Regions from separate parts of the Metabacillus elymi genome, predicted to be linked through region 2. Evidence: a T-box and tRNA genes for the amino acid it is inferred to sense, from the RefSeq annotation. Region 2 holds a T-box; the other holds one or more tRNA genes.

Region 1 (15,952 bases), 1.7 Mb from region 2:
CCGAATTCAGTCAAACTCCGAATGCCAAAGACTTATATTCAGGAGTCAGACTGCGAGTGATAAGATCCGTAGTCAAGAGGGAAACAGCCCAGACCACCAGCTAAGGTCCCAAAGTATACGTTAAGTGGAAAAGGATGTGGAGTTGCTTAGACAACCAGGATGTTGGCTTAGAAGCAGCCACCATTTAAAGAGTGCGTAATAGCTCACTGGTCGAGTGACTCTGCGCCGAAAATGTACCGGGGCTAAACGTATCACCGAAGCTGTGGACTGTTCTTTTAGAACAGTGGTAGGAGAGCGTTCTAAGGGCTGTGAAGCTAGACCGTAAGGACTAGTGGAGCGCTTAGAAGTGAGAATGCCGGTATGAGTAGCGAAAGAGGGGTGAGAATCCCCTCCACCGAATGCCTAAGGTTTCCTGAGGAAGGCTCGTCCGCTCAGGGTAAGTCGGGACCTAAGCCGAGGCCGAAAGGCGTAGGCGATGGACAACAGGTTGAAATTCCTGTACCACCTCCTCACCATTTGAGCAATGGGGGGACGCAGAAGGATAGGGTAAGCGCGCTGTTGGATATGCGCGTCCAAGCAGTTAGGCTGACAACGAGGCAAATCCCGTTGTCACATAAGGCTGAGCTGTGATGGCGAGGGAACTATAGTACCGAAGTTCCTGATTCCACACTGCCAAGAAAAGCCTCTAGCGAGGTGAGAGGTGCCCGTACCGCAAACCGACACAGGTAGGCGAGGAGAGAATCCTAAGGTGAGCGAGAGAACTCTCGTTAAGGAACTCGGCAAAATGACCCCGTAACTTCGGGAGAAGGGGTGCTTTTTAGGGTGAATAGCCCGGAAAAGCCGCAGTGAATAGGCCCAGGCGACTGTTTAGCAAAAACACAGGTCTCTGCGAAGCCGCAAGGCGAAGTATAGGGGCTGACGCCTGCCCGGTGCTGGAAGGTTAAGGGGAGAGGTTAGCGTAAGCGAAGCTTTGAACCGAAGCCCCAGTAAACGGCGGCCGTAACTATAACGGTCCTAAGGTAGCGAAATTCCTTGTCGGGTAAGTTCCGACCCGCACGAAAGGCGTAACGATCTGGGCACTGTCTCAACGAGAGACTCGGTGAAATTATAGTACCTGTGAAGATGCAGGTTACCCGCGACAGGACGGAAAGACCCCGTGGAGCTTTACTGTAGCCTGATATTGAATTTTGGTACAGCTTGTACAGGATAGGTAGGAGCCTGAGAAGCCGGAGCGCTAGCTTCGGTGGAGGCGTCGGTGGGATACTACCCTGGCTGTATTGAAATTCTAACCCACAGCCCTTATCGGGCTGGGAGACAGTGTCAGGTGGGCAGTTTGACTGGGGCGGTCGCCTCCTAAAATGTAACGGAGGCGCCCAAAGGTTCCCTCAGAATGGTTGGAAATCATTCGTAGAGTGTAAAGGCACAAGGGAGCTTGACTGCGAGACCTACAAGTCGAGCAGGGACGAAAGTCGGGCTTAGTGATCCGGTGGTTCCGCATGGAAGGGCCATCGCTCAACGGATAAAAGCTACCCCGGGGATAACAGGCTTATCTCCCCCAAGAGTCCACATCGACGGGGAGGTTTGGCACCTCGATGTCGGCTCATCGCATCCTGGGGCTGTAGTCGGTCCCAAGGGTTGGGCTGTTCGCCCATTAAAGCGGTACGCGAGCTGGGTTCAGAACGTCGTGAGACAGTTCGGTCCCTATCCGTCGTGGGCGTAGGAAATTTGAGAGGAGCTGTCCTTAGTACGAGAGGACCGGGATGGACGCACCGCTGGTGTACCAGTTGTCTTGCCAAAGGCATAGCTGGGTAGCTATGTGCGGAAGGGATAAGTGCTGAAAGCATCTAAGCATGAAGCCCCCCTCAAGATGAGATTTCCCATAGCGTAAGCTAGTAAGATCCCTGAAAGATGATCAGGTTGATAGGTCTGAGGTGGAAGCACGGTGACGTGTGGAGCTGACAGATACTAATCGATCGAGGACTTAACCTAATAAAAGCGTTAAATGAAGTGAATTGAATTGTGTATCGTTATCTAGTTTTGAAGGAATATATTTTTTTTGTAAAAAACACTTGAAATATTCTTTCAAAATAGTATAATAATTCTTGTCGTAATTGTCTGGTGGCGATAGCGAAGAGGTCACACCCGTTCCCATGCCGAACACGGAAGTTAAGCTCTTCAGCGCCGATGGTAGTTGGGGGTTTCCCCCTGTGAGAGTAGGACGTTGCCAGGCTGTTTCAAGAATTATATTGATCTTACAACGGAGGATTAGCTCAGCTGGGAGAGCATCTGCCTTACAAGCAGAGGGTCGGCGGTTCGATCCCGTCATCCTCCACCATTATAAACTTATTGTGCCGGTGTAGCTCAACTGGTAGAGCAACTGACTTGTAATCAGTAGGTTGGGGGTTCAAGTCCTCTTGCCGGCACCACTTAATACTACTCATTGAAAAATGAGCCATTATCTCAGTTGGTAGAGCACGATCGAATAAGCATCGAAGCGATACATCAGCGCACATATTGAGCTGCTACTTGTTTAAGCTTTCTGAAATATGGGCGTCATTACAAGAGCAAAACAACATTATACTACTCATTGAAAAAATGAGCCATTAGCTCAGTTGGTAGAGCATCTGACTTTTAATCAGAGGGTCGAAGGTTCGAGTCCTTCATGGCTCACCATTTACACACCTTGCGGGTGTGGCGGAATTGGCAGACGCGCTAGACTTAGGATCTAGTGTCCTTGTGACGTGGGGGTTCAAGTCCCTTCACCCGCATCAATTAAATATTGCGGAAGTAGTTCAGTGGTAGAACACCACCTTGCCAAGGTGGGGGTCGCGGGTTCGAATCCCGTCTTCCGCTCTTAGTAAGTGCCGGGGTGGCGGAACTGGCAGACGCACAGGACTTAAAATCCTGCGGTAGGTGACTACCGTACCGGTTCGATTCCGGTCCTCGGCACCACTTACATTATGCGCCCGTAGCTCAATTGGATAGAGCGTTTGACTACGGATCAAAAGGTTAGGGGTTCGACTCCTCTCGGGCGCGCCATATATCGGGAAGTAGCTCAGCTTGGTAGAGCACTTGGTTTGGGACCAAGGGGTCGCAGGTTCGAATCCTGTCTTCCCGACCATACTAAAACTTTCTTTGGGGCCTTAGCTCAGCTGGGAGAGCGCCTGCTTTGCACGCAGGAGGTCAGCGGTTCGATCCCGCTAGGCTCCACCATTTAGTTAAATAATAAATTTCCATTTTGGCGGTGTAGCTCAGCTGGCTAGAGCGTACGGTTCATACCCGTGAGGTCGTGGGTTCGACTCCCTCCGCCGCTACCAATTTGGACCTTTAGCTCAGCTGGTTAGAGCAGACGGCTCATAACCGTCCGGTCGTAGGTTCGAGTCCTACAAGGTCCACCATTTTCCATCATACACGGAGGAATACCCAAGTCCGGCTGAAGGGATCGGTCTTGAAAACCGACAGGGGCGTCAAAACCCGCGGGGGTTCGAATCCCCCTTCCTCCTCCATATTTTTTAAATTTTATATTTCTATTATCGCGGGGTGGAGCAGTCTGGTAGCTCGTCGGGCTCATAACCCGAAGGTCGCAGGTTCAAATCCTGTCCCCGCAACCAATTTCAGTTGACGATACTACGTTGCTCTTACTTCTTAGCGAGGAAACATAGGAGTGCTTTAGTGCAACCAAATGGTCCGGTAGTTCAGTTGGTTAGAATGCCTGCCTGTCACGCAGGAGGTCGCGGGTTCGAGTCCCGTCCGGACCGCCATTTTTAAAAAATCCCTTGTCTCAAGGAAAAGGGTTTCAATAAGCGAGAAGGTCGAGGAAGCGACTGAGCGAACACCGGAGCGTATGTAAATACGTGAGGATGTGAGTGATGGAGCTGACGAAGAGATTCGAAGCTTAGTGGAAGCCGTAAACTATATGGCTCGGTAGCTCAGTTGGTAGAGCAATGGACTGAAAATCCATGTGTCGGCGGTTCGATTCCGTCCCGAGCCACCATTTTTAAGATTAGACTTAGCTCATGTGGCGATTGTGGCGAAGTGGTTAACGCACCTGATTGTGGTTCAGGCATTCGTGGGTTCGATTCCCATCAGTCGCCCCATTTATATCTTGCGGGTGTAGTTTAGTGGTAAAACCTCAGCCTTCCAAGCTGATGATGAGGGTTCGATTCCCTTCACCCGCTCCAAAATTTAAAATGGGCCTATAGCTCAGCTGGTTAGAGCGCACGCCTGATAAGCGTGAGGTCGATGGTTCGAGTCCATTTAGGCCCACCATTTCATATTTTTATTCCGCAGTAGCTCAGTGGTAGAGCTATCGGCTGTTAACCGATCGGTCGTAGGTTCGAGTCCTACCTGCGGAGCCATATATATGGGGAAGTACTCAAGTGGCTGAAGAGGCGCCCCTGCTAAGGGTGTAGGTCGCGCGAGCGGCGCGAGGGTTCAAATCCCTCCTTCTCCGCCAGTTTATAAATATAGTTTAAGGCCCGTTGGTCAAGCGGTTAAGACACCGCCCTTTCACGGCGGTAACACGGGTTCGAATCCCGTACGGGTCATCAACAAAAAAACACTGCAAATTCGCAGTGTTTTTTTTGTTGGGATTTTTTTAAAACCGCTCCAAAAAGATCTTATTCCAAGTAGAGTGTAAAAAACCTTTGCTTTGTATTTTCTATTCTATTAGGTAGTGGTTTAAGCTTGATCAAATTAGGGTATGAATAAAAGAAACAAGCTTAAATGTTGACTTATCATTTGATAAACTATTATATTCAATTGTAGGTGCTCTATAAAAATTAAATCTACTTTTCTATGTAAATAAAATAGGGTCTGAAACGGAAAATTCATCTACTTTTTCGTATGCAAAAATTTGAATGATACGCACTTTCTTGATTTGTTTATTTCAATCTTAAGATTAAGCTTGCTTCAAAGTAACCCATCTACAATTAATTCGAAATTCCTTCTTTTTTTTCTTCAAAGAACTTTCAACAAAAACCAACAAAAAGTCGAATAAAATATTTTTCTGATATAATGTTCGGTATCTCAGCTTGTCCACAATTCTACTAATTTGAACGCTTTTCTTACCTTAAATTAAATTATTCCGATTTCATCAAACATACTTCATACTACTAGTGTTTTAGAGTCTTTTTCGCCGATTTATTAAAATTCCCTTTATTTTTTTCTATATTTTAAAAGTATAACATTTAAATATTAATTTCATTTCAATGTAGGTTTATGTCGGAAAAAAGAAGCGTTTACATAAAAGGGATCTACGAGTAAGTATTGAATGTTTAGCATAGAGATAATAAGAGAAAGGGTGACCTATGTGACTCTCATTTGTCCAACAGACTATGATATTCATTTATTTCATGAAGGACAGTCATTTGAAAGCTATGGGTTTTTAGGAGCTCATATACAGGAGCAAGATGGATTAATTGGTACAAATTTCTGTGTATGGGCACCAAAAGCAAAAGGAGTTAATGTTGTTGGTGATTTTAATGGTTGGTTTGGTCAAAATCATCAAATGGAGAAGATCAATGAGGAGGGGATTTGGAACATATTTATTCCTCATTTAGTAGCTGGAGAGATATACAAGTATGAAATCATTACAGCTTCTGGAGAGACTTTATTGAAAGCAGATCCATATGCCTTCTTTTCAGAGGTAAGGCCGAACACTGCATCCATTGTTCATGATTTATCAGGGTATGTGTGGAACGATCAAAAGTGGAAGAGAAAAAAGCGACAGAGACCACCATATGATCGACCAATGTCTATTTATGAAGTGCATTTAGGAACTTGGAAAGTAAAAGATGATGAAGAGTTGTATAGCTACAAGGAATTAGCAGAAGAACTAATACCTTATGTATTAGATCATGGTTTTACCCATATTGAATTACTTCCTATTATTGAACATCCATATGACCGTTCTTGGGGATATCAAGGAACGGGTTATTTTTCTGCTACAAGTCGTTTTGGTAAACCACAAGATCTAATGGAATTTATTGATACATGCCATCAAGAAAATATCGGTGTCATTATTGATTGGGTTCCAGGTCATTTTTGTAAGGATGAACATGGGCTATATATGTTTGATGGTCAACCAACTTACGAATACAAAAATTATAATGATCGTGAAAATTTGGATTGGGGAACAGCGAACTTCGATTTAGGTAAACCTGAGGTTCAAAGCTTTTTGATTTCAAATGCGATCTTTTGGATTGAGCATTTCCATGTAGATGGTTTCCGTGTTGATGCGGTTGCAAATATGCTTTACTGGCCAAATTCTAATGAGCTAGTAGAGAACCCATTTGCAGCAAGCTTTTTAAGAAAACTGAATGAAGCTGTCTTTGCAAAAGATCCAGATATCTTAATGATTGCTGAAGATTCAACTGATTGGCCAATGGTAACTGCTCCTACCTCGTCAGGTGGTCTAGGCTTTAACTACAAATGGAATATGGGTTGGATGAATGACATTCTTACCTATATGGAGGCTTCTCCAGAACATAGGAATGAACTCCACCATAAAGTAACATTCTCCCTATTATATGCTTTTTCAGAAAACTTCATTTTACCGTTTTCTCATGATGAGGTTGTGCATGGGAAAAAATCACTGTTAAATAAAATGCCAGGTGATTATTGGCAGAAGTTTGCTCAATTAAGGCTGCTTTATGGATATATGATTGCACACCCTGGAAAGAAACTACTTTTTATGGGTGGTGAGTTTGGCCAGTTTGATGAATGGAAGGATTTAGAACAGCTTGATTGGTTTTTAGAAGATTATGAGATGCATAATAAAATGCGTGTCTTTTTTAAAGAATTGCAACAAGTCTATCAAAAGCAAAAGCCATTGTATGAATTAGATCATGCAGAAGAAGGTTTTGAATGGATAGATGTTAACAACAGGGATCAAAGTATTTTCTCTTTTATACGTAAAAGTCAAAAAGAAAATGATCTTTTAGTAGTAATTTGTAATTTTAAACCAATTGTTTATCACGACTACAAAGTTGGGGTTCCAATCGATACAGAATATGTAGAGATTTTAAATAGTGATGCAGGTGAATATGGTGGATCAGATCAACTGAATAAAAAGAATTTGAAGGCATTAGAGGGTGAATATCATGGCAGACCATATCACCTTTCGATGACGATCCCACCATATGGAGTTGTTATTTTACGAACAGTTAAAAAAAGAGGGGAGAATAAAAATGGGAAGAAAAAAGTGCGTCGCAATGTTATTAGCAGGGGGTAAGGGTAGCAGATTAAGCTCCCTTACAAAAAATCTAGCGAAACCTGCTGTTCCCTTTGGGGGCAAATATCGAATCATTGATTTTACATTAAGTAATTGTACGAATTCTAGTATAGATACAGTAGGGGTACTTACACAGTATCAACCTCTTGTCTTAAACTCATATATTGGTATAGGCAGTGTATGGGACTTAGATCGTAAAAATGGCGGCGTAACAGTTCTTCCTCCTTATACAGAATCTTCTGAGATGAAATGGTATAAAGGGACAGCAAGTGCAATCTATCAAAATATTAATTACATCAAGCAATATGATCCTGAATATGTACTAATCTTATCAGGAGATCATATTTACAAAATGGATTATTCGAAGATGCTAGATTACCATATTGAAAAAAATGCTGATGCATCTATTTCAGTTATTGAAGTGCCTTGGGATGAAGCAAGTCGTTTTGGCATTATGAATACAAATGAACAGATGCAAGTTGTCGAATTTGATGAAAAACCTGCTAAACCGAAAAATAATTTAGCTTCTATGGGTATCTATATTTTTAAATGGTCAATATTGAAAGAATATCTTGAAATGGATGAGAGAAATCCATATTCAAGTCATGACTTTGGAAAAGATATTATTCCTTTATTACTAGATGAAAAACGCAATGTTGTAGCATATCCGTTCCAGGGATATTGGAAGGATGTAGGTACGGTTAAAAGTCTTTGGGAAGCGAATATGGATCTTTTAAACGATGAATCAAAACTGAATTTATTTGATCGTGATTGGAAGATCTATACTGTTAATTCCAATCACCCTCCTCAGTTTATCTCTGATGATGCACAAGTAACAGATTCATTTGTAAATGATGGCTGTGTCATTTTGGGCAATGTGAATCATTCTGTATTATTTCAAGGTGTAACAGTTGGAAAGAATACGGTTATTAAAAATTCTGTCTTAATGCCAGATGCTGTAATTGGTGAAAATGTTTATATAGAGAATGCAATTATCCCTAGTGGAATTGAAATTCCAAATGGTACAGTTATTTGCCCTGATGCAAATTCAGAGGAAATTCTCCTTGTAACAGAAGAGATTATTGAAGAACTTAACACACTTGTAGATAGCAAAAATATTTAATATAGAATTATTTAGGATCAGAGTTTCGAAGTTATAAAATTACTAACATAGTATGGAACAAGGTTGGTTGGGGTATTAGCTTGTCTTACCAATAGGGATACTGGATAAAATCAATAGGATCCTAAATGTGTAAGCTTGTTTGCTTGCTCCGGCCTCTTTTCCTAAAAAGGGGAGAATGGAATTGAATCAGAAAATGCTTGGTGTTATTGATGCAACAGCCTATAAACCGGAAATTGAAGATTTAACGGTACATCGTTCATTAGCAGCGGTTCCTTTTGCTAGTCGTTATCGATTAATTGATTTTGTCCTTTCAAATATGGTTAATTCTGAAATTGAAAGTGTTGCGATTTTTCCTAAATACCAGTATCGTTCATTAATGGACCATATTGGCTCAGGAAAACAATGGGATCTAAACCGTAAAAAGGATGGATTATTCTTTTTTCCGTCTCCTCACTTGCATAACGAGTACGATGAGTTTGGATCATTCCGTCAGTTTTCAGATCATATCGATTACTTTTTAAGAAGCACACAAGAATATGCTGTTATTACAAATAGCTATACTGTTTGTAATATTGATTATAAAAAAGTATTGTCATATCATTTGGAAAATGGCTGCGACATTACAGAAGTAAGAAAAGATGACAAGTCATTGCAAATGTATATCATGTCTACAAAGCTTCTTATAAATCTTATTGATGATAAAGAACAGACTGGTTCTAAGACTTTAGCAGATGTGATAATTGAAAATCGAAATAATTTAACAATCTGTCATTATGAATATAAAGGCTATGCTGCAGTTATCGATTCGATTAGTAGTTATTATAAGCATAGTATGGATATGCTTAACCCAACGGTCTGGAATGAAATTTTCTTGAATAACCGTCCAATTTTAACAAAGGCAAAAGATGAGCCTCCTACGAAATATGGAAAAACTGCTCTAGTTAAAAATTCATTAATTGCAAATGGTTGTAAAATCGAGGGGCATGTAGAAAATAGTATCATTTTTAGAGGGGTCCATATTGGAAAAGATACAGTCATTAAAAATAGTGTAATTATGCAAAAGTCACAAATTGGAGATGACTGTTTATTAGACAATGTAATCGCGGATAAAGATGTCAAGGTAGAAAAAGCGGCTGTAATTAAAGGGGCTGCATTATTACCATATATATTAAGAAAAAGAACGATTCAAGGAGCGTTGATGAACTCGTGAAAGTCTTATTTGCAGTTTCAGAATGTGTACCATTTGTGAAATCAGGTGGGTTAGCCGATGTAGCAGGTGCCTTACCAAAGGAATTAAAGAAACTTGGAATGGATGTTCGTGTTATTCTGCCTAAATATAGTTTAATAGCAGAAAAGTTTAGAGATAAAATGGAAAAAATAGAGGAGATTACCGTGCCTGTAGGTTGGAGGCAGCAATTTTGTGGAATCGAATCTTTAGAATATGATGGGATCACATACTACTTTCTTGATAATGAGTACTATTTTTATCGAGACTCACTTTACGGACATTATGATGATGCAGAAAGATTCTCTTTTTTCTGCAGAGGGGTTCTAGATTCATTGGAAGCAATTGACTTTCAACCTGATCTTATTCACTCACATGATTGGCATACAGGAATGATTAATTTCTTGCTGAAAGAGGAATATCAACAGCAACCATTCTATAAACATATCAAGAGTGTGTTTACCATTCATAATCTACAATTCCAAGGGATTTTTCCTTTTTCTGTTTTAGAAGATCTCCTGAACATGGAAGCTGAAAAGTTCTTTGGATTGGAATTCCATGGACATGTGAGCTTTATGAAGGGTGCAATTAATTCTGCTGATACCATTACAACGGTTAGTCCTACATATATGGAAGAGATTCAAACAGCTTATTATGGAGAAAGATTAGATGGTTTATTACGATCAAGGCAGGCATCTTTAGTAGGTATCCTAAATGGGATAGATGATGAATTATATAATCCAGAAACTGATCCAGTTATAGATGAACCTTATACTGTTGACACTCTTAGCAGAAAAGCTTTGAATAAAGCTGCCTTGCAGTCATCATTTGGACTTCCAGTAGAAGATGATATTCCACTAATATCGATGGTGACAAGGTTAACAAAGCAAAAGGGCTTTGATTTAGTGAAACGAGTTCTTGATGAAGTATTAAGCAAAGATGTTCAAATGATCGTTCTTGGAACTGGTGAAAAAGAATTTGAAGATTTCTTTAAACATATGGAATGGCTTTATCCTACTAAATTTAAAGCATACATAGGATTTGATGAAAGATTAGCACATCGCATCTACGCGGGCTCTGATCTTTTCTTAATGCCTTCAAAATTTGAACCATGTGGATTAGGGCAGCTCATTGCATTAAGGTATGGTACCCTTCCGATAGTGAGAGAAACCGGTGGATTGAACGATACAGTTTTGTCTTATCAAGAGGATACAGAGGAGGGGAACGGATTTTCATTCAGAAATTTCAATGCTCATGACATGTTAAATACCATTTATCGTGCTGTGGATATGTATCAACAGAAGGATGTATGGCAGGGAATTGTAGAAAATGCCATGAAACAAGATTATAGTTGGACACAATCTGCTTTGAAATATAACCAGCTATATGCTGATTTAATGACTAGGAGTGAAGAGCATGTTCTCCAACAAGGATCGGTTTAAGGAAAGCTTTCTAAAAAGATTAGAAAGCATGTGTGGCAAAGGATTTGAAGAGTCTACAAAGCGTGATCAATATCATACTTTAGGCAATATGGTAAGGGAATATATTAGTTCGAAATGGATTGAAACCAACGAGCTATACAGGTCGGAAAATAAAAAACAAGTTTATTATTTATCAATTGAATTTTTACTTGGACGTCTGCTTGGTCAGAATTTGCTAAATCTAGGTATTAAAGAGATTGTCGAGGAAGGACTAAGTGAGCTAAATATCACATTAAGTGAAATTGAAGATTGTGAGTCTGACCCAGCTTTAGGTAATGGTGGTCTTGGACGACTTGCAGCATGCTTCTTAGATTCCCTTGCGACGTTAAACCTACCTGGACATGGATATGGAATCCGCTATAAACATGGATTGTTTGACCAAAAAATAGTGGATGGTTATCAGGTAGAGCTTCCTGAGCAATGGCTTAGACACGGTAATGTTTGGGAGGTTCGAAAACCTGACGAAGCAGTTGAGGTTTCATTTTGGGGAAGAGTTGAAACAAGTTGTGATAACAATGTTCTCTCCTTTAAACAAGTTGGTGATCAAAAGGTTTTAGCTGTTCCTTATGATATGCCTGTTGTTGGTTTTCATGTCAATACAGTTAATACGCTAAGACTATGGAATGCTGAACCATCATCCTTTGGTCCAAATCACGATATCTTGTCGTATAAGCGTGAAACTGAAGCGATCACTGACTTTTTATATCCTGATGATACACATGATGAAGGGAAAATATTAAGATTAAAACAGCAATATTTTCTTGTTTCTTCAAGTATTCAAAGCATTTTAGCTTCCTATAAAAAGGAAAACTCAAATGTGAGAGAGCTCCATCATTCTGTTGCGATCCACATTAATGATACACACCCAGCTTTAGCTATTCCTGAATTGATGAGGATCTTAATGGATGTTGAAGGATTAACATGGGATGAAGCATGGGAAATTACAAGTCATACAGTATCTTATACAAATCATACCATTCTATCTGAAGCGTTAGAAAAGTGGCCAATTTATTTATTTAAACCACTTTTACCAAGAATTTATATGATTATTGAGGAGATCAACGAGCGCTTCTGTGCAGAGCTTTGGGATCGTTATCCAGGAGAGTGGCAACGTATAGAACATATGGCCATTATTGCACATGGATTAGTGAAAATGGCTCACCTCTCTATCGTTGGAAGCTGTAGCATTAATGGAGTTGCAAAAATTCATTCAGATATATTGAAAAACCGCGAAATGAAGCCATTTTATGAGTTATACCCTTGGAAATTTAATAACAAAACGAATGGCATTACTCATCGCAGGTGGTTATTAAAAGCAAATCCAGAGCTAACAGCAATAATAAAAGATGTTATTGGTGATGAATGGATAAAGCAACCAGAAAAGTTGATAGATTTAAAAAGACATATTTATCATCCTGCTTTAAAAGAGAGTTTTGCAGCTGTTAAGAGGAAAAGAAAAGAGATTCTTGCAAAAAAGATAGCTGAAAAGAATGGGATTATCGTAGATATTGATTCAATTTTTGACGTTCAAGTTAAGAGATTACATGCATATAAACGGCAATTATTAAATGTTTTACACATTTTGTATTTATATAATCGCATAAAAGAGGACGCGAATTATACGATCACACCTCGTACATTTATTTTTGGTGCCAAAGCGTCACCAACGTATTATTATGCAAAAAAAGTGATCAAATTAATTCACTCTTTAGCAGATAAAGTTAATAACGATCCAAGAGTCTCGAAGGTTATTAAAGTAGTCTTCATGGAAAATTATCGTGTTTCACTTGCCGAAGATATTTTTCCGGCTGCAGATGTGAGTGAGCAAATTTCAACGGCAAGCAAAGAGGCATCTGGAACAGGGAACATGAAGTTTATGATGAATGGAGCTCTAACGGTAGGAACTTTAGATGGAGCAAACATTGAAATCATGGAGGAAGTTGGACGTGATAATATCTTCACTTTTGGATTAACCGCCAGCGAGGTTCTAAAATATGAAGAAAACGGTCGTTATCGATCGATGGAATATTATCACCATGATTTAAGAATCCGCCAAGTTGTCGATCAATTAACAAATGGCTTTTTCTCAGAAGATGAAGGGGAATTCGAATCAATTAAAGATTCACTATTAGTTCAAAACGATCAGTACTTCGTTTTACGTGATTTTGCTTCATATATAGAAGTGCAAGAAAAAGTTGGAGTTGCCTATCAAAATACTGATAAATGGCTTGAACAAGCCTTAATCAATATTTCACACTCAGGCTTCTTTTCGAGTGATAGAACCATCCAACAATATGCCGATGATATATGGGAAATTGGACCTGTTGCTTTAAAAATGTAAAGAAAAAAATGGTGTGCCCACGATTGGGGTGCACCATTTTTGGTTCGTTTTAGGAAATGAAAAAGTTCTTGTATAGTAAATATGCGCTTTGACATCCAGCGCCTATCCCCTCTTAGGTCTACAGCCACTCATAAATTGAAGGTAAAAACACACCTTCTATTCATGAGTGGCTTATTTGCCTGAGGCTAGTCAAGGAGATTGCGCATTAGTTTTAATCAATCACCATCTAATAATCTACCTAAGCCACCAAGTAAGCTTCCTTCTCCACGACCTTCTCCGCCAGAGGATGGTGCACTAGCTATAACACGATCTGCCAAACGGCTAAATGGAAGTGTTTGGATCCATACAGTACCTGGTCCTTGAACAGTTGCAAAGAATAAACCCTCGCCACCGAAGAATGCTGTTTTTACTTTACCAACAAATTCAATATTATAATCTACATCTTTTGTTAAAGCGACAAGACATCCAGTATCAATGCGAAGCTTTTCTCCAGGCTGCAAATCTCTTCTAATAATTGTCCCACCAGCATGTAAAAATGCTAACCCGTCACCTTCAAGTTTTTGCATAATAAAGCCTTCGCCACCGAAAAATCCAGTCCCTAGTTTCCTCTGGAAGTCAATTCCAATCGAAACACCTTTAGCTGCACATAGGAAGGAATCCTTCTGACAGATTACTTTGCCTCCAAGTTCACTTAAGTCAACTGGTATGATTTTACCTGGATATGGAGCAGCAAAGGATACACGTTTCTTACCTGATCCTTTATTTGTGAATACGGTCATGAATAAGCTTTCACCAGTTATCACACGCTTGCCCGCGCCGACAAGTTTACCTAGAAAGCCCTTTTGGTTATTATCTCCGTCACCGAAGATTGTTTCCATATCAATGCCATCTTCCATCATCATCATACCACCAGCTTCAGCAACAACACTCTCTTTTGGATCTAATTCGATTTCAACACACTGCATATCGTCACCATGCAGTAAATAATCAATTTCATGTGCGTTCAACAGGATCCCCCCAATATGTAAATAACAGTTCAAAAGTAACTGTAACAGTTTCTATTTTACAGGTTTTTTACATTTCATAGAAGTCTCTTTTGGTTTCTTTAACGAATGTTTTTACCTTCAATCGCTAGTAAATTGCGAAATACAATATAGAAATCTATTTAAAACAAAAGAGAGCATCAAAGCTCTCTTTTATTTTAACCTTTATGAGATTTGTCACTAGCGTTGTCAGTACTAGTTTGAGAACCAGCCTTTTTCCCCCACCATGTAGCAAGAAGCGGCCCGGAAATATTATGCCAAACACTGAAGATTGCACTTGGTACTGCCGACAATGGGGAAAAATGGGCAACAGCTAAAGCTGCACCTAAACCCGAGTTCTGCATTCCTACCTCAATCGAGATTGCTTTTTGATCTGCAAAATTCAGCTTTAACAATTTCGCTAAAACGTACCCTAAAAGAAGTCCTAAAACATTGTGTAAAACAACAATTGAAAAAATTAAAAGTCCAGTTTCAGCAATTTTACCTGAATTAACAGCAACAACAGCTGCAGCCACTGCTACAATCCCCACAACTGAAATTAGTGGTAATACAGCAACACTTTTTTCAACCTGTTTACGGAATAATAATTTGACAACAATTCCTAAAATAATTGGTACTAACACAATCTGCACGATTGATAAAAATAACGAACCAGCAGAAACCGGTAACCATTTACTTGCGAACAACAATGTAAGTGCAGGTGTTAAAATTGGAGCTAATAAGGTCGAAACAGAAGTAACAGCAACAGACAATGCTGTGTTACCTTTCGCTAAAAATGTCATAACGTTTGAAGCAGTACCACCTGGGCAACAACCTACCAAAATGACACCTACAGCTACTTCTGGTTCTAATTGAAATAACGTAGCAAGACCAAATGCCAACAATGGCATGATCGTATATTGTGCTAACACTCCAACAATAACACTTTTTGGTGCTTGAAACACTGCTTTAAAATCCTGCAAAGATAAAGTTAAACCCATACCAAACATAATAATGCCTAATAAAAGTGCAATATGAGGGGCAATCCACGTAAAGCCTCCTGGGATAAAAAACGCTAAGATGGCAAAAACAATAACCCATACAGCAAATGTGTCGCCAGCTTTTTTACTTACCTTCTCTAAAAAATTCATGTAATCTCAACCTCCTTTGTAGAATTATATATTAGTATTCTGAAATTTCAATATTTATTTATAAAGAGGGAATTATTGCAAGTAATTTGTAAGGGGTTGTTACAGGTTTTATGAAAGGTTTGTAAAACAGAGGAGTAACGCCAATCTAGTCAGTGTCTCGTTAAATTCAGTTATCTTCTCGTCTAAGATCGGATTTATCTCGCTAAATTTAGCTTAAGTCCCGTCAAATTCGAGGGAAATTCCGTAAAAGTAGAAAAGTCACATTATTTGTATTTGGTCACCCATCCTGCAAATTAAAAAGACTCCTCAGATTGAGGAGCCTATAATCACACTTCTTCTTCCGTATAGGGATCTTTTTCATAACCAGGTAAATCA
Region 2 (15,952 bases):
AAGAGATGTTTGTGGGCACAAAACATATGGTATATTCCATTAAAATAATTGGTGATGCTTCTGAAATGACAGCTGCAGGTACACAAAATATGTCTGCCGCAACAGAAGAACAGCTTGCATCTATGGAAGAAATCGCATCTTCTTCCGCTTCATTATCTAATATGGCAGAAGAACTGCAAGAATTAGTAGGTCAATTCAAAGTGTAACTTTTTTAAAGGGTAGTCCATACATGTCAAACGAATTGACTAATTGGGCTACCCTTTGTAATTGGCCCGCCAAATTGATAAGCGACTTTTGTTTCATAATAAGGTATTTTAATAGGAGATAAATAAAATTAGCTTTTTAAAAATAAGAGGTGCAAATAATGATTATTAAAAATATACTAATTGTCAGCCCAATGCACAAAGAGATCAAAAGAATAATTGAAAGCAAAAAAGTACAAAAGAATTTTAGGTATTTACTTGAAGAGGAAGTAAATCATGATGATTTCATATGGGCTGATGCCTTTGTTTCTTTTAATACGAAATCTACGTTTGATTATCATCATGTAAAATGGGTACACTCTCTTGGTGCTGGCGTCGATCGTTTTTTATTTAAAAACAACTGGAATGAAAATGTACTATTAACAAGAACGATTTGTTCCTTTGGACAAAGAATTGCTGAATATTGCTTGAGTTACATCCTAAAAGATTTGCAGTTTCATGACCAATTCCAAGCGTATAAGCTTCAAGGAAACTGGCATCCTATTACTCCAAAATTATTAAATGAACAAAAAATTATGGTTTTTGGAGCGGGGGAAATTGGGCAAAAAATGGCGATGATTTTCTCCTCATTAGGTGTAGACGTATATGGAGTCTCTTTAAGCGGGAAGAAAAAGGCATACTTTAAAGAGGTTATGTCTATCAATGCTCTTATTTCTAGATTAAACGAAATGAATTATATCATTAATACTTTACCGTTAACAGAAGAAACTGAAGGACTATTTGATGAAACCATCTTTATGCAATTATCTAATGCAGGTTTTATTAATGTTGGAAGAGGTTCATCACTTAACGAAAAAGCATTACTAAATGCATTAAATCAACACCAAGTTAGATTTGCAGTACTTGATGTATTTGCCCATGAGCCGTTACCAGAAGATAACCCACTTTGGAATCATAAACATGTCACGATTACACCTCATATATCAGCTGTAACAACACCAAACGAGGGAGTAGAATGTTTTATTGAAACGTTAAAGAATATTGAAGAGAATAAACCGCTTCATAATAAGGTAGATGTGAATAAGGGTTACTAAATTATTTGCGAGTTTTAGTATGATTTATTTTGGTATAATGATATCAAGTAGGTGAAAAAATCATGGAAAAAGTATGTGGTAAATGCTCAAAGGAACAAGGTATGCCCAAAGAGGAGCGTATTGAACTTGCTATGTCTCGATTGCCCAATACGGTTTACCGTTGTCCCATATGTAAGGATGAACAGGTTTATCTTGCACACGTAAAGAATAACGTGAGTTCTGTTGAAGCACCAGTGGAAACCATTGAAAATACGAAGAAAAAGTCAAAATTTTCGACAAAAACTGTTCAAGAACAATTAGAGTTGTTCTAAAAAAATTGAGAGCATTGCCTTTCATATAACTTCTTAAACATGAGAATCAATCAAAGCATCTTAGTAAGAACTAACGAAACGTGGAATTCTAACTCAACCAGTTGATTAATTTTGAAATGTTATCATACTTTAATCCTATGAAAAACGATAAAAGGTATTTCTCAATTAAGGAAGTGTAAGGATTGTCTAGTCAATTAATGAATAACGAATACATAAATAATCCATTAAGTGCTGATTGTGAAAATTGCTTTGGATTGTGCTGTGTCGCTTTACCTTATGCAAAATCGGCTGATTTTGCATTTGATAAAGATGGAGGTACGCCTTGTCAAAACTTGCAGTCAAATTATCGCTGTGGTATTCATAAAAAACTCAGAACAAAAGGGTTTCGTGGCTGTGCTGTATACGAATGCTTTGGAGCAGGTCAAAAGGTATCTCAAGTCACCTATGATGGAAATGACTGGAGAGATAACCCTGAGTTAGCGAAGGAAATGTTTGATGTATTTCCTATTATGCAACAACTTCATGAAATGCTTTGTTATTTAAATGAAGCTCTGAGTTTAGAAGCTGCTCAACCCATTTATAACGAATTGAAGATTGCCTTAGAGGATACGGAAAACCTTACTAGTCTAAGTCCAAAGTTGATCATAGACCTTAATGTACCAGCTCATAGAAAAAAAGTTAATGACTTACTTCTGCAAACTAGTGAACTAGTTCGTGCAAAAGTTTCACATAAGAAAAATAAAAATCAAAAGCAACAGATCAAAAGTAGAAGGGGTAGTGACTTTATCGGTGCAAATTTAAGAGGGGCTGACCTTAGAGGCGAGGACCTAAGAGGAGCTCTGCTTATAGCATCTGACCTCAGGGAAGCTGACTTGAGAGTGTCTGACCTTATCGGAGCAGACCTTAGAGACGCTAATTTAAGTGGGGCTAATCTAACAGGAAGTATTTTTTTCACTCAAGCACAAGTGAACTCGGCTAAGGGCGATATTAATACGAAGTTACCACCTGCGTTAACCATTCCTGAACATTGGATTAAGAGAGGTAAATAATATATTTCCATTAATTTAAGTAGCTTATTAGTTATTGAACTATTTATAAAGCGCAAGTAGCATTGGTCCTTGCGCTTTTGTATAAGAATTATGATTACTATTCAACGATCTTTCTTAAAAACTGCTGAAAAGGACACTTTGATAAAGTTGTTTCATCATCTCGTAAAAAGTATTGCCTCCACTCGTAATTATCATTCTCTCCATAGCTGTTTAGATCACGATGAATATCAATGGAATCATAATTTTTCAACCTTTTTCGCACTTGCGATTTTATATTTTCCGCATAGATTTTAGACGTATTAAATTCTTGCAGAACCCATCTTGGAGTAATCGCTAGCAGAAGATAGTCAAAATATCTGCTTTGTCTATTTCGATGTGATGGGGTGGCACAATATATAAAATATTGCTCTCCATTAAAGCAAAACTCCCAAATGGCATTATGCGGATCATCTGGAATATGTTTCGGCCATTCCTGACTGTCTTTTCGACTTATGCCACTTAAATGTTCCCAGAATAGCTGTTCATATTTTTCAACACAATATGTTTCTATCAAATCTTGTGGTGTTTCATAGAAAACAATAAGTGAAGTGAATTTGCCAAATTGTTTTGATCGTTGAGTGTATTCACTTAACAGCACTACAACTTCATCGATTGTTGAAGAAGCCCTTGGATCACCTACAAATCCATAGCGCAGTTGGTTTGTAGTGAATCCTATTGTAGCTGGAATACATGGAAATGGTCGTTCCTTATCTTTCATTTTCTCTTCGAATTTTTCTAAAGCTGTTCTTTTCCATTGTTGAATTTGGTACCGATATGAGGGATCATCTTTAAATAATCCGTTTATGTTAATCACCTCCTAATGGCACATACAGTATATTCACTTTTGTAATAGGTAGGTGATTATTTATTTGAAAATAGGCTATTAACGCATAATAAGTGCAATTTTAGGTGATTTGAATTTTAATATGTGCGAGTATTAAATGGGGTAAAATACATATTGGTTTTGAGATGTTTGTAAGGTAAATATGTGGTTTGAGCATAAAAGCCTCATGGTGAAATGATCATCCTTAATTTAATAACTAAAGGATCAATCAAATTACCACGAGGCAATATTAATTCTGGGCCACAATACTATTTTAACGAGTTTTGGACGGTGTTTATTTGATGATCCATATCCATTTGTTTATCTGTTCGATGATCAATACTAATATTGGTAACAATCCTTTCCGACCCTGTAGAAGAAATTGCTTCATCATGCATTTCTTTGGCAATTTCCCACAATTGATCAATATCTCCTTCCACGACTGTTGAAGTAGGGGTCAACTCATATTTTAATTCTTTTTCCTTTATTTTACGAACAACTTTGGTGACATCTGAACTAAAACTAGTAGAATCTTTTCCAATCGGAATAATGCTAATTTCTAATAAGGGCATTCTTTTTCACTCCTTTGTTATTGTAACTACAAAAACATATATGATTGGTTTAGAGAAATTTAAAAACTAATTGAATTAAAGTGTTTAAGTCTCTAATTGTTGTCTTAATGAGATCTCATGTCATATGATTAGTAGACTAAATGATTAGATAGTTATCTTTTAGGTTCTGCTGGCATAGAAATTTCTTCAAGCACATTTCCAGCTTTTTGGTTAGATTGATTATTTATAGCTAAATCACCAAGAGAGACAATTCCAACCAAATTACCTTTTTCTACAATAGGTAATCGACGAATTTTCTTCTGAGACATAACATTTGCTGCTTCCTTAATTGACATATCTTTGGTTCCAGTCACTACATCTTTTGACATCAATCCAGCAATGGTAGATTCACTTGATAGATTATTAGCCAATCCCTGTAAAACTAAATCACGATCAGTTATTATTCCTGCTAATTTTTGATTGTCACATATTGGTATGACTCCTACATCAAGATCTTTCATTTTTACAGCTACTTCTTTACAAGTACTTTCAGGAGTGCAACTTTCGGCATTAATAGTCATAACTTCAGTTATATTCACGATCATTCCTCCTTCAGTTTTTTGTTGTATTCTTTAGTTCAATACCCCTGAATATTTATATGAAACCGGGAATTAAATCTGAGAGGAACTATAACTTATTTATTATTATCATCTACTTAAAATAGGTTAGTAAGTAACCTTAATGTAAGTATCTTTAAATAATTTCAGTACTTTAAATGCTTGATCACTTCCAGTACAATACAGCTAGAATCTAAAAAACTATTTGGGAGGCTATTTTAATATGAAATATAGAAATCTAGGTAGAACAGGATTAAAAGTAAGTGAGATTAGTTTAGGAAGCTGGTTAACCTATGGAAAATCAGTAGAAGATAATGTGGCAGAAAAGACAATACATAAGGCATATGAGCTAGGGATTAATTTCTTTGATTCTGCAAACGTTTACGAGCAAGGTGAAGGTGAGCGTGTACTCGCTGGAGCATTAAAGGAATACCCTCGAGAATCTTATGTTATTACGACAAAAGCTTTTTGGCCTATGGGCGACGGGCCGAATGATCGTGGTTTATCTCGTAAACATGTGATGGAGCAAGTGCACGCGAGTTTAAAAAGAATGAACCTAGATTATGTAGACATTTTTTATTGCCATCGTTATGACCCCGAAACACCTGTTGAAGAAACACTGAAAACAATTGATGATTTAATTCGTCAAGGGAAAATTTTGTATGCTGGCGTAAGTGAGTGGAGTGCAGCACAAATTGAAGAAGCAGTTGCAACTGCTGATAAATTCCTGTTAGATCGAATTGTGGTTAATCAGCCGATCTATAACATGTTTAACCGCTATATTGAAAATGAAGTGATTCCTGTAAGTGAAAAATATGGAATCGGACAGGTAGTATTTTCTCCATTAGCCCAGGGCGTTCTAACTGGAAAATACAAAAATGGTCAGGTCCCAGATAATAGTCGTGCATCAAATCAATCGATTAATAATTTTATAAAAGGGATGCTAAATGAGGATGTCTTTAATAAAGTTGAGCAATTAGAAGCAGTTGCAAAAGAGATCGATGTTACATTACCAGAACTAGCATTAGCTTGGATTTTAAGACAACCAAACGTATCAAGCGCTTTAATCGGAGCGAGTAAACCAAGTCAAGTAGAACAAAATGTCAAAGCAATTGAAGTCATTCTTCCTTCTGAGATACAAAATAGAATTGAAACGATTTTATCTTAAAGCTCAAAACGATAAAACTAAATGAAGTAAGGGGTGATACTACTTGATTAAAGGGATTGGACATTTAGCATTAACTGTAGAAAACATGGATAAATCACTTGAATTCTACTGTGACATTTTAGGTTTTGAAAGGGCATTCGAAATCCGTGACAATGAGAATCAGCCTTGGATTGAATATATTAAAGTGGCTCCTGGACAATTTATCGAATTATTTTATGGTGGATTATCTAAACAGCAAGAGGAAAGAAACCAAAATGGCTTTAATCATATTTGCTTAGAGGTGAACGATATTAACGAAATAGCCAATCACCTAAAGATGAAAGGGCTTACCTTAGATGTCGAACCAACGAAAGGGAAAGACAATAATTATCAATGTTGGATTAAAGACCCAGACGGAAACCGAATTGAATTTATGCAATTAGAACCAACTTCACCACATATGAATTGTTAACAGCTACTGACACAATGGTTCGTAATTTCATAATACTAACAAAGTTTTGACTTACCTAATTGGTAGGTCTTTTTTTATTCGTTCCAACTAATATCTTTTCAAGTTAAACAAATGTAAGTTTCTTCTCGAATATATGACATGTAAAACTCAAACAAAAAGACATGTTTTAAATTATATGGTACAATATGAAACTCAGCAAAAAATGCATTTTAATGATATGATTTTTCCTAGGAGTACTTAATCACATAGTATTAATTATTCTATTATAGTAAGATTCGACAATAATGATAAAAATACCGGGTTATGACAACCAAAAAGATTTTCTAATATAATGAAGTATCGAATCTTAATATTTTTCAAATAAATCACTAATTATTGTAAATTATAATAAGTAGAAGTTAATGATTTATTTTTTACATATAACACCATTTACATATTAGAAGAAAAAGGACGTGCTAATTTATGATAAATATCGAAATTCCTAAAGCAGACATCTCAATCACAGAGCGAATACAATCACGGAATGATAATGAGCCGGTCATAAAATCGATCGAGGGCTTCATTGATCTTCATGAGATTCCAAGAGATAAGGGCGGAATTATCTTATTTTATAACAAAAAAGATGAACTGCTTTTTGTAGGTAAGGCAAGAAAACTAAGGCAGAGGGTCAAAAAGCATCTAGAAGACACAGTGTCACCTATCAAAAATCATAGAAATGAAGTATTCAAAATTGATGTATGTGTGGTCGAAGATCCAATGGAGAGAGACATTTACGAAACATACATTATTAATAAACTTCAAGCGAAATACAATGTAGATAAAGTATATTATAAATAAAATTAATTTAGGTGCGGCTAATATGTTAATATTGTTTTACTACGACACAACCTTGCATAAAATTTTCTATTTAGGTATTGACTATTAGTAAATATTTCTATATATTAATTAATAATTTAAAATTAGCCGATGCAATGATAAGGACATGAGTATTTCTTAACGGTTTACAGAGAGGGAAGGCTAGGCTGGGAACTTCCTAATACAAGAGAATTACTTACCACCTTTGAGCAGTATTGATGAACCAATAGTAATTAATACCGTAGCTGCTACGATACAGCAAAACGAGCCATCACTTATTACAAAAGTGGTGGGAAGTTGGGTGGAACCACGAGATCAAACACACTCGTCCCTTTTATATAGGGATTTGAGTGTGTTTTTTTATGTTTAATTAAATACTAAAAGCAATGATAAGGACATGAGTATTTCTAAACGGTTTACAGAGAGGGAAGGCTAGGCTGGGAACTTCCTAATACGATAGAATTGCTTACCACCTTGGAGCAGTATTGGTGAAATACTAGTAATCAATACCGTGAAAGCTACGATACAGCTTAAACGAAGCCATCATGATGTAAGTAATTAGATGGAAAGTTGGGTGGAACCACGGGTATAGACACACTCGTCCCTTTTTTGAGGGATGGGTGTGTTTTTTTTATTTGAAATTTAATATTAGGAGTGGTTAATCATGAGTCAAAATGAGGTTATTATTAAGTTTCCAAATGGAGATGAAAAAAAGTATGTTAAAGGTATATCCTTAGAGGAAATCGCACAGTCAATTAGTTCTAGTTTAAAAAAGAAATCTGTGGCTGGATTGGTAAATGGATCATTGTATGACTTAAAGCGTAGCATCAATGAGAATGCAAATATTGAGTTATATGATCTTAATTCGTTAACTGGTATTGAAATTATGAGACACACAACTGCACATGTATTAGCACAAGCCATCAAACGTCTTTATGGAGATGTTGTACAATTAGGAATTGGTCCAGTTATTGAAAATGGTTTTTATTATGATCTTGATTTAGAAAATAACCTAACTGTTAATGACCTAGATAAGATTGAGAAAGAGATGAATAAAATCATCTCTGAAAATCTGGAAATTAAACGTGAAGAAATATCACGTGACAAGGCTAAGGCGATTTTTGCAAATGATCCTTTAAAGTTAGAACTGTTAGAGGATATTCCACTAGGAGCCGTTATAACAGTCTATCGACAAGGTGAGTTTGTTGATTTATGCCGTGGTCCACATTTACCAGCAACTCGGTATATTAAAGCATTTAAATTAACACATGTATCTGGAGCATATTGGCGTGGAGACAGCAGTAATAAAGTGCTTCAGCGTATATATGGTGTGGCTTTTGCTTCAAAAGAAGCTTTAGCTGATTATTTTCATTTTATTGATGAAGCACAAAAACGAAATCACCGGAAATTAGGAAATGAATTAGAGTTATTTATGTTTTCTGAGGAAGCACCTGGTATGCCCTTTTATTTAGCAAATGGGCAGCTAATCCGAAATGAATTAGAAGTGTTTTTAAGGAAGCTGCAATATTCATATGATTATAAGGAAGTCCGTACACCGATTATGATGAACCAACGGCTATGGGAACGCTCTGGTCATTGGGATCATTATAAAGAAAATATGTACTTTTCTGAGGTGGATGATCAGAGTTTTGCATTAAAACCAATGAATTGCCCTGGGCATATGCTTATTTTTAAAGATAAACTTAATTCCTATCGTGATCTTCCAATTCGGATGGCAGAGTTCGGGCAGGTGCACCGTCATGAATTTAGTGGTGCCTTAAATGGCATGCTTAGAGTTCGCACATTTTGCCAGGACGATGCTCATATCTTTGTAACACCTGCTCAAATTGAGGATGAAATTACATCCGTATTAAAGTTAATTGATTATGTTTACAGTACATTTGGTTTTAAATATGAAATCGAACTCTCAACAAGACCAGATGATTATATGGGTGATGAAGCTTTATGGGATAAAGCGGAAGCTTCTTTAATAAATGTTTTAAACAAATTAAACTATGAATTTCATATTAACGAAGGTGACGGAGCCTTTTATGGCCCAAAAATTGATATCCATATTAAAGATGCGCTCAAACGAAGTCATCAATGTGCGACAGTTCAACTCGATTTTCAAATGCCAGAAAAATTTGATTTAACTTATATCAATGAAGAAAATAAAAAAGTGCGCCCAGTTGTTATTCATCGGGCTGTCTTTGGCTCTATCGATCGTTTTCTCGGTATTTTAATTGAACACTTTGCTGGAGCATTCCCCGTTTGGCTTGCACCAGTCCAAGTTAAGGTAATACCTGTATCAAATGAAGCGCATAAAGAGTATGTAGAAAAAGTTACACAACAATTAAAACAAGCAGAAATACGTGTTGAACTTGATTTACGTGATGAGAAGCTTGGGCTTAAAATGAGAGAGGCTCAAATGAAAAAGGTTCCATATATTCTAGTTGTAGGAGACCGGGAACGAGATTTCCAGACTGTTAATGTTAGGCAATATGGGAAAGAGGATTCGAGTGAAGTGAAACTAGATGAGTTTATCAATGATCTAAAACAGATAATTGTCAGTAGAAGTCTTAACTAGAAAGGAAAAACAGTGACAAGTTCTACTTTACTGTAGAACTTGTTAAATACCATTTGCAATTCCAAAATTTATCTGTTAAGATAAAGAAGAATTATTTTTGTTCGGTATGTAAGGAAAGAATAAGTTTTTAAAACTTTCGCCTTTGATATCTAATTGAGCAACTATAGTAATAATTGTGGATTAAATCCACCCAGGAGGAAACAAACATGCAACAAGGTACAGTAAAATGGTTTAACGCAGAAAAAGGTTTCGGTTTCATCGAAATCGAAGGTGGAGAAGATGTATTCGTACATTTCTCAGCTATCCAAGGCGAAGGATTTAAATCTTTAGACGAAGGCCAAAAAGTGACTTTTGACACAGAACAAGGTCAACGTGGACTTCAAGCTACTAACGTAAACAAAGCGTAAGTATTAAAGGACTCTAAATTAGAGTCCTTTTTAATTTGCTTAAAAATAACGTTAAAAGAGGCTGACTAATTAATGCTTGACCCTTAAATATCAGAATAAATATGACTGTAAAAGACATATTTCCAGATTTATGGATGAACATTTAACTTTTAGTCAACCTCTCAAGACAACATGCTACAAGTGTTAAAATGGTTAAATAAATCATAACACATAACACTTAGAATACCTAAATAAATTTATAAATTATAGATTCATGTAACTTTTGATTGCTGAAGAAATAGCTCGAATTATTAAAGAAAAATTTAATATGCAACCGAAAAATTACTCGTTCCATAATCTGGCGCCTTTTCTAAATAAAAGGCGTCCTTTTTTTAATGAGACCAGATTTTTGAACAAACAGTAATTCCTAATGTGGTATGTTAGAAGACTTAAATAGTGAACATCTCCTAATAATTGTATACTAGTAACCTTTCCGAATAGTTAAATAATTACTACTTATTGCTGTCTAAAAATAACAATATAATCAAATGTCGATTAAAGGCTAGATTTGACCTACTGTAAAAGTACTGGTACTAAAGGTTAATTGTTTGAATCACATCCTTCTAATATGATAGATTATAGGATTGCAAGCAAGTTGATGAAAAAAAGACAGCAATTAAAGTTAATTTTCCACTATAAATTCCGCAAGAACAGAAAAGAAGAGGATCTTGAAGTTAAATATAATTAGGATAAATATACAAGATTGGGGGAGAAAGGATAACCATTATGCTAGTTTTTACATATTGTAAAAAAACTTCAACAAATTTGAAAGCGCTTTAATTAACTGCTTATTTATTAACTAATTACAAAATGAAGGTGTGCTCTAGTTTGAAGAAGGACAAGTTTTAATAAAAAAGGGAGGTTTTCTAAAGATGAAATCATTTTCTAAATTTATTTCATTTATGATAATTCTCGTTTTACTGTTAGGACTAGCAGCTGGATGTAGTTCTGAAAAAACAGCTGAAGGTGAAGATGGAGAAATCACTTTACGTGTTGCTTGGTGGGGTTCTCAGGATCGTCATGATAAAACAAAAAAAGTAATCAAGTTATTTGAGGAAAAAAATCCAAATATAAAAATAACTCCTGAATTTACAGGCTGGGATGGATACTGGGAGAAACTAGCAACAGCTGCAGCTGGAAAGAATTTAGCTGATGTGATTCAAATGGATTACCGATATTTAATGGAATATGTAGATCGTGGACTTATTGAGGATTTAAATTCTTTTGTGGACTCTGGTGCTCTAAATCTTGATGATGTTGGTGAGGCGTATATTGAAGGGGGATATGTAGACGACAAGCTTTACGCTGTTAATTTAGGAACGAATGCTTTAGCGATGGCATATGACCCTGCCATGTTTAAAAAAGCAGGTGTTGAACCTTTTAAACCTGGTTATACATGGGAAGAGTATGCTGAGGCAGCAAAGAAACTAAAGGACCAATTCGGTGACGGTGTGTATGGAGTCGAAGGAGCTAAAAACTCTTTAGGGAATTTTCAATATTATTTAAGGCAACATGATATTGAATTGTATAACGAGGAAGGAACAGCGCTTGGATATGAAGATGATAAGCTATTAGTTGAGTTCCTTAACTATTGGGATGAATTACTAAAGGATGGTGTAGCAGCACCGCCAGATGTAACAGCTGCCGTTCAAGGTAGATTGGAAGAAGAGCTAATTGTCCATGAAAAAGCACCTACATTATGGTTTAACAGTAACCAAATTGTTGCTCTGCAAGGTGCAGCAGGACGTGAATTAAAGCTAGCCCTTTTACCATCACTTCCTGAAGGGAAAGAAGGACTGTATTTAAAACCATCACAGTTCTTCTCAGTCTCAAAGGAATCAAAACATAAAGAGGCAGCTGCAAAGTTCATTGATTTTATTACAAACGATCTTGAAGCAAATGAGATTCTAGCGGCCGAGCGAGGAGTTCCAATAGCTGCGAAAGTACGTGACAACTTGAAACCTCAAGTAGATGATGCGGCAAGGGAAATGTTTGACTATGTTGAACTTGCAGAACAACATTCAAGTCCAATTTATCCCCCAGAGCCATCAGGAGCAGGTGAATTAGACGCATTATTTACAAGGCTTGCAGAACAATTGAATTTCGGAGAATTTACTACAGAAGAAATGGCAAAAACATTCCGATCTGAAGCAAACAAAATATTAGCGAAAAATAAGTAAATTTCCTAATAAAGATTTACACATTACCAAAGGGTAAACCCCTTCAAATTATTTTTATATATGCTTAGTCTTATAGATAGACTTTATATAGAAATTATTAGAGGGGTAACCCTATTAAATTAATAATCTTTACAGTGGAGGTGCCAAATGCAATCAGAAACAAGTGTGTTAACGGACAAAAAGGTCACAAAACGAAGTAAAGCACTTCATAAGGGCTGGAAAAAGGAATTAATCGCATATGCTTTTATTTCTCCTTGGTTATTGGGGTTTCTTGGATTTATTATTGGCCCAATGATTGCATCTTTATATCTATCTTTTACAGATTATGACATGTTATCAAGCCCATCATGGGTTGGGTTACAAAATTATATCACCATGTTTACAGATGATTCACGTTTCTGGACGTCTTTAAAGGTAACATTTACATTTGTATTTATATCTGTCCCTTTTAAACTAGCTTTTGCATTATTTGTTGCTATGCTTTTTGTAAAAGCTCGACGTGGTGTTGGTTTATATCGATCGGTGTACTACATACCATCTATTGTTGGTGGAAGCGTTGCGGTAGCTGTCATGTGGAAGCAGCTTTTTGGAAGAGAAGGTGCTATTAATGGAATCCTAAGCTATTTTGGGATTGAAGGACAAAACTGGATTGCAAGTCCCGATTATGCATTATCAACGCTCATCATTTTAGTTGTATGGCAGTTCGGTTCCCCAATGTTAATATTCTTAGCAGGCTTAAAACAAATACCAACTGAATTATACGAAGCAGCAGCAGTTGATGGTGCTTCAAAGTTTAGTCAGTTTTTTAAGATTACGATTCCTATGTTAACACCAGTTATCTTTTTTAATTTAGTCATGCAGATGATAAGTGGCTTTATGACGTTTACACAAAGTTTTCTCATTACAGCAGGTGGACCACTAGATCGTACATTATTTTATGCCGTTTATTTATACGAAAAGGGATTTACTCATTTTCAAATGGGATATGCATCCGCAATGGCATGGATTTTATTGATTATCGTAGCTGTTTTTACAGCACTAATTTTTAAATCTTCATCTGCATGGGTCTATTACGAATCAGAGGGAGGGAAATAAAATGAAGCAAACAAAAAGTGACATTTTTTTTCACGTTTTTGTAATAGGATTTGGGTTACTGATGATTTATCCGATATTTTGGACATTAGCAAGTTCGCTTAAGCCTGAATCTGATATCTTTAAAAATGCTGCATCCTTGTTTCCCTCGGAATTTAAATGGGACAACTATGCACTAGGCTGGGCAGGATTTGGTGATATTACATTTGGAACCTTCTTTTTAAATTCAAGTATTGTCACAGTATTAGTTGTTATCGGGACCCTGATTTCATCAACATTAGTCGCTTTTGGATTTGCTCGACTCCACTTTAAATTTAAACGTGTATTATTTGTTTGCCTACTTGCAACTATCATGCTGCCACATCAAGTTACCCTAATTCCACAATATATCATGTTTCATAAAATAGGCTGGGTAAATACATTTTATCCGTTAGTTGTTCCTGCATTCATAGGAGGAGTGCCATTTTTTATCTTTTTAATGGTTCAATTTATAAGGGGGATTCCTCGAGAATTAGATGAAGCAGCTATTATTGATGGTTGTAGCACATTCGGGATTTTCTGGAATATTATTCTTCCTTTAACAAAGCCTGCACTAGCGACTGTTGCGATTTTCTCATTCTACTGGACATGGGATGATTTTATGACACCATTAATTTATTTAAATGATACTAAGCTATTCACAGTTTCACTTGGGTTAAGATTGTTTTCTGATCCGTCAGCTGTAACAGCATGGGGGCCTTTGTTTGCCATGTCGATTGCTTCATTGATACCAACATTTCTTATTTTTCTCTTCTTTCAAAAGCATCTTGTTGAAGGTGTTGCCACAACAGGGATTAAATAGAGCAAAATAGAATTGCTGGTTCTTATTAGCCCTGAGTATGTTACATATCAGGGCTTTACTCAAGAAGGCTCAACACCAAACATATCATATCGATAGGGGTGGACTCGTGAACATCTGTAAATATTCGATTTATCGGAAGAATTGTGATCCTGAATTGGATTGGGACATGCACGATTTCCATACACATAATGAGTTTGAAATTTATCTTTTTCATAGTGGTAATTGTCATTATTTAATTAAAAACAAGGTTTATCATTTACAACCAAACGATTTAATTTTATTAAACGGTTTAACCCTTCACAGAGCAAACCCTCTTCCGACAGAAATGTATGAAAGAAGTGTTGTTCATTTTTCATCAGAGGTATTGGAGCCAATTATCACGACCTTGAAATTTCGAGAGTTATTAAAGCCATTCTCAACGTTCAATAATTGCTTATTCCGTGATATTGACCAGAAATTATTGAATCAAATAGAGCAATCAATTCAAGCAATATCTGAACTTTCGCAAGGTGAAGGGATTAAAGCTGATAAATGTGAGGACTCCACACTTAATTGTCGTTTTTATATAGCCAAAATGCAGACCTTAGTGATTCAGCTTTTGTTTCAAATTTATGAGCTAAGTCAAACACATCAAAATAAGCACATACATGTGGAAACTGAAAAAGAATTGCATGTTAGAAGAATTACGGCATGGATTGATAAGCATTACCAAGAAGACATATCATTAGATCATATTTCTAAAAGTCTTAATGTTAGTAAGTATTATATGTCACATATATTTAAGGAAGTAACGGGTGGAACGATCATGAAATTTTTAATGAGCTGCCGTCTTAATCACTCGAAAAGATTACTAGAAACAGAGCCTAATTTATCTGTATTAGATGTAGCATTAGAATCCGGCTTTAAGCATGGCTCCCATTTTAGCAGATATTTTCTTGAAAAAGTAGGATTTACGCCGTTAGAGTATCGCAAAAAATATTGCAATATAAGGGATTTTTCTACTTTATCTTTTAATGACCAAACTAATTACATAAAAAAATAATTCGACATTCATTATACAGACATTCAAATGAATGTCTGCTTTGTTATGAATTTAAAATCTTTTCATAGGTCTAAAAGAACAAAAGCGCAAGCCCCTTGAACAACCTCGGGCAAATAAGACGCTTAAGAAATGATGCAAAATCTAACGAGTCTTTCTGGTGATTTAAAATCAATAAATAAATAGATCACAAGAAACCCCTTATCTTTAGATGTGACAAGGGGTTTCTTTCTTGTAGTATTTTATAAATACCTACCAGGGATTATTGTCTAGCCTCCTAGGTTACCTCCCGCAACATGCTGAAAGCTAAGGACAAAAACTTTTTGTGCCCATCCTTTTCCCATCTGCCTAGGCTCTTAATTCGTGAAATCCAAACATTTTAGAAAGGATCTGGGTGTAAGGAACAATCGAGACAACTAATTGAATGAGCAATAATCATTTATCTGAAAAAGTAATCTTTATATCAGACAAGAGTTTGTGAGCGTTTTCTAACTAGGTTAATAGTATGTTTCTTACAGCATGATTGTAGACGTAATGCTAGAGATAAACTATCTTGGTGTTGTACAAAGAAGCCCGAGAAAATAGCAGGAGGGCTTTATGATGAAG

The links. The T-box of region 2 lies ahead of thrS (threonine--tRNA ligase). A T-box ahead of a tRNA ligase gene usually reads a tRNA of that ligase, here a tRNA-Thr.
Region 1: it has a tRNA-Thr gene. The T-box ahead of thrS (threonine--tRNA ligase) is inferred to sense a tRNA for this amino acid. The anticodon was not compared.

What each region holds. Positions count from the first base shown of each region.
Region 1 covers NZ_CP055263.1:601,051-617,002, reverse strand. The annotation lists rRNA gene HUW50_RS03095 (23S ribosomal RNA) at 1-1,989, shown strand, start outside; rRNA gene rrf (5S ribosomal RNA) at 2,115-2,230, shown strand; tRNA gene HUW50_RS03085 (tRNA-Val) at 2,260-2,335, shown strand; tRNA gene HUW50_RS03080 (tRNA-Thr) at 2,351-2,426, shown strand; tRNA gene HUW50_RS03075 (tRNA-Lys) at 2,598-2,673, shown strand; tRNA gene HUW50_RS03070 (tRNA-Leu) at 2,686-2,768, shown strand; tRNA gene HUW50_RS03065 (tRNA-Gly) at 2,782-2,853, shown strand; tRNA gene HUW50_RS03060 (tRNA-Leu) at 2,864-2,952, shown strand; tRNA gene HUW50_RS03055 (tRNA-Arg) at 2,963-3,039, shown strand; tRNA gene HUW50_RS03050 (tRNA-Pro) at 3,045-3,121, shown strand; tRNA gene HUW50_RS03045 (tRNA-Ala) at 3,138-3,213, shown strand; tRNA gene HUW50_RS03040 (tRNA-Met) at 3,241-3,317, shown strand; tRNA gene HUW50_RS03035 (tRNA-Ile) at 3,322-3,398, shown strand; tRNA gene HUW50_RS03030 (tRNA-Ser) at 3,414-3,506, shown strand; tRNA gene HUW50_RS03025 (tRNA-Met) at 3,535-3,611, shown strand; tRNA gene HUW50_RS03020 (tRNA-Asp) at 3,685-3,761, shown strand; tRNA gene HUW50_RS03015 (tRNA-Phe) at 3,919-3,994, shown strand; tRNA gene HUW50_RS03010 (tRNA-His) at 4,022-4,097, shown strand; tRNA gene HUW50_RS03005 (tRNA-Gly) at 4,108-4,181, shown strand; tRNA gene HUW50_RS03000 (tRNA-Ile) at 4,193-4,269, shown strand; tRNA gene HUW50_RS02995 (tRNA-Asn) at 4,284-4,358, shown strand; tRNA gene HUW50_RS02990 (tRNA-Ser) at 4,366-4,456, shown strand; tRNA gene HUW50_RS02985 (tRNA-Glu) at 4,476-4,547, shown strand; gene glgB (1,4-alpha-glucan branching enzyme) at 5,273-7,234, shown strand; gene HUW50_RS02975 (glucose-1-phosphate adenylyltransferase) at 7,191-8,357, shown strand; gene glgD (glucose-1-phosphate adenylyltransferase subunit GlgD) at 8,551-9,567, shown strand; gene glgA (glycogen synthase GlgA) at 9,564-11,024, shown strand; gene HUW50_RS02960 (glycogen/starch/alpha-glucan phosphorylase) at 10,999-13,404, shown strand; gene HUW50_RS02955 (TIGR00266 family protein) at 13,620-14,411, opposite strand; gene HUW50_RS02950 (bile acid:sodium symporter family protein) at 14,606-15,577, opposite strand; gene HUW50_RS02945 (yteA family sporulation protein) at 15,904-15,952, opposite strand, start outside.
Region 2 covers NZ_CP055263.1:4,639,764-4,655,715, reverse strand. The annotation lists gene HUW50_RS21370 (methyl-accepting chemotaxis protein) at 1-206, shown strand, start outside; gene HUW50_RS21365 (D-2-hydroxyacid dehydrogenase) at 365-1,297, shown strand; gene HUW50_RS21360 (hypothetical protein) at 1,360-1,608, shown strand; gene HUW50_RS21355 (pentapeptide repeat-containing protein) at 1,791-2,657, shown strand; gene HUW50_RS21350 (YqcI/YcgG family protein) at 2,755-3,510, opposite strand; gene HUW50_RS21345 (MTH1187 family thiamine-binding protein) at 3,789-4,091, opposite strand; gene HUW50_RS21340 (CBS domain-containing protein) at 4,244-4,675, opposite strand; gene HUW50_RS21335 (aldo/keto reductase family protein) at 4,911-5,855, shown strand; gene HUW50_RS21330 (VOC family protein) at 5,899-6,306, shown strand; gene HUW50_RS21325 (nucleotide excision repair endonuclease) at 6,769-7,143, shown strand; T-box leader at 7,269-7,497, shown strand; T-box leader at 7,539-7,770, shown strand; gene thrS (threonine--tRNA ligase) at 7,826-9,748, shown strand; gene HUW50_RS21315 (cold-shock protein) at 9,955-10,155, shown strand; gene HUW50_RS21310 (ABC transporter substrate-binding protein) at 11,067-12,374, shown strand; gene HUW50_RS21305 (carbohydrate ABC transporter permease) at 12,522-13,469, shown strand; gene HUW50_RS21300 (carbohydrate ABC transporter permease) at 13,471-14,307, shown strand; gene HUW50_RS21295 (AraC family transcriptional regulator) at 14,414-15,349, shown strand.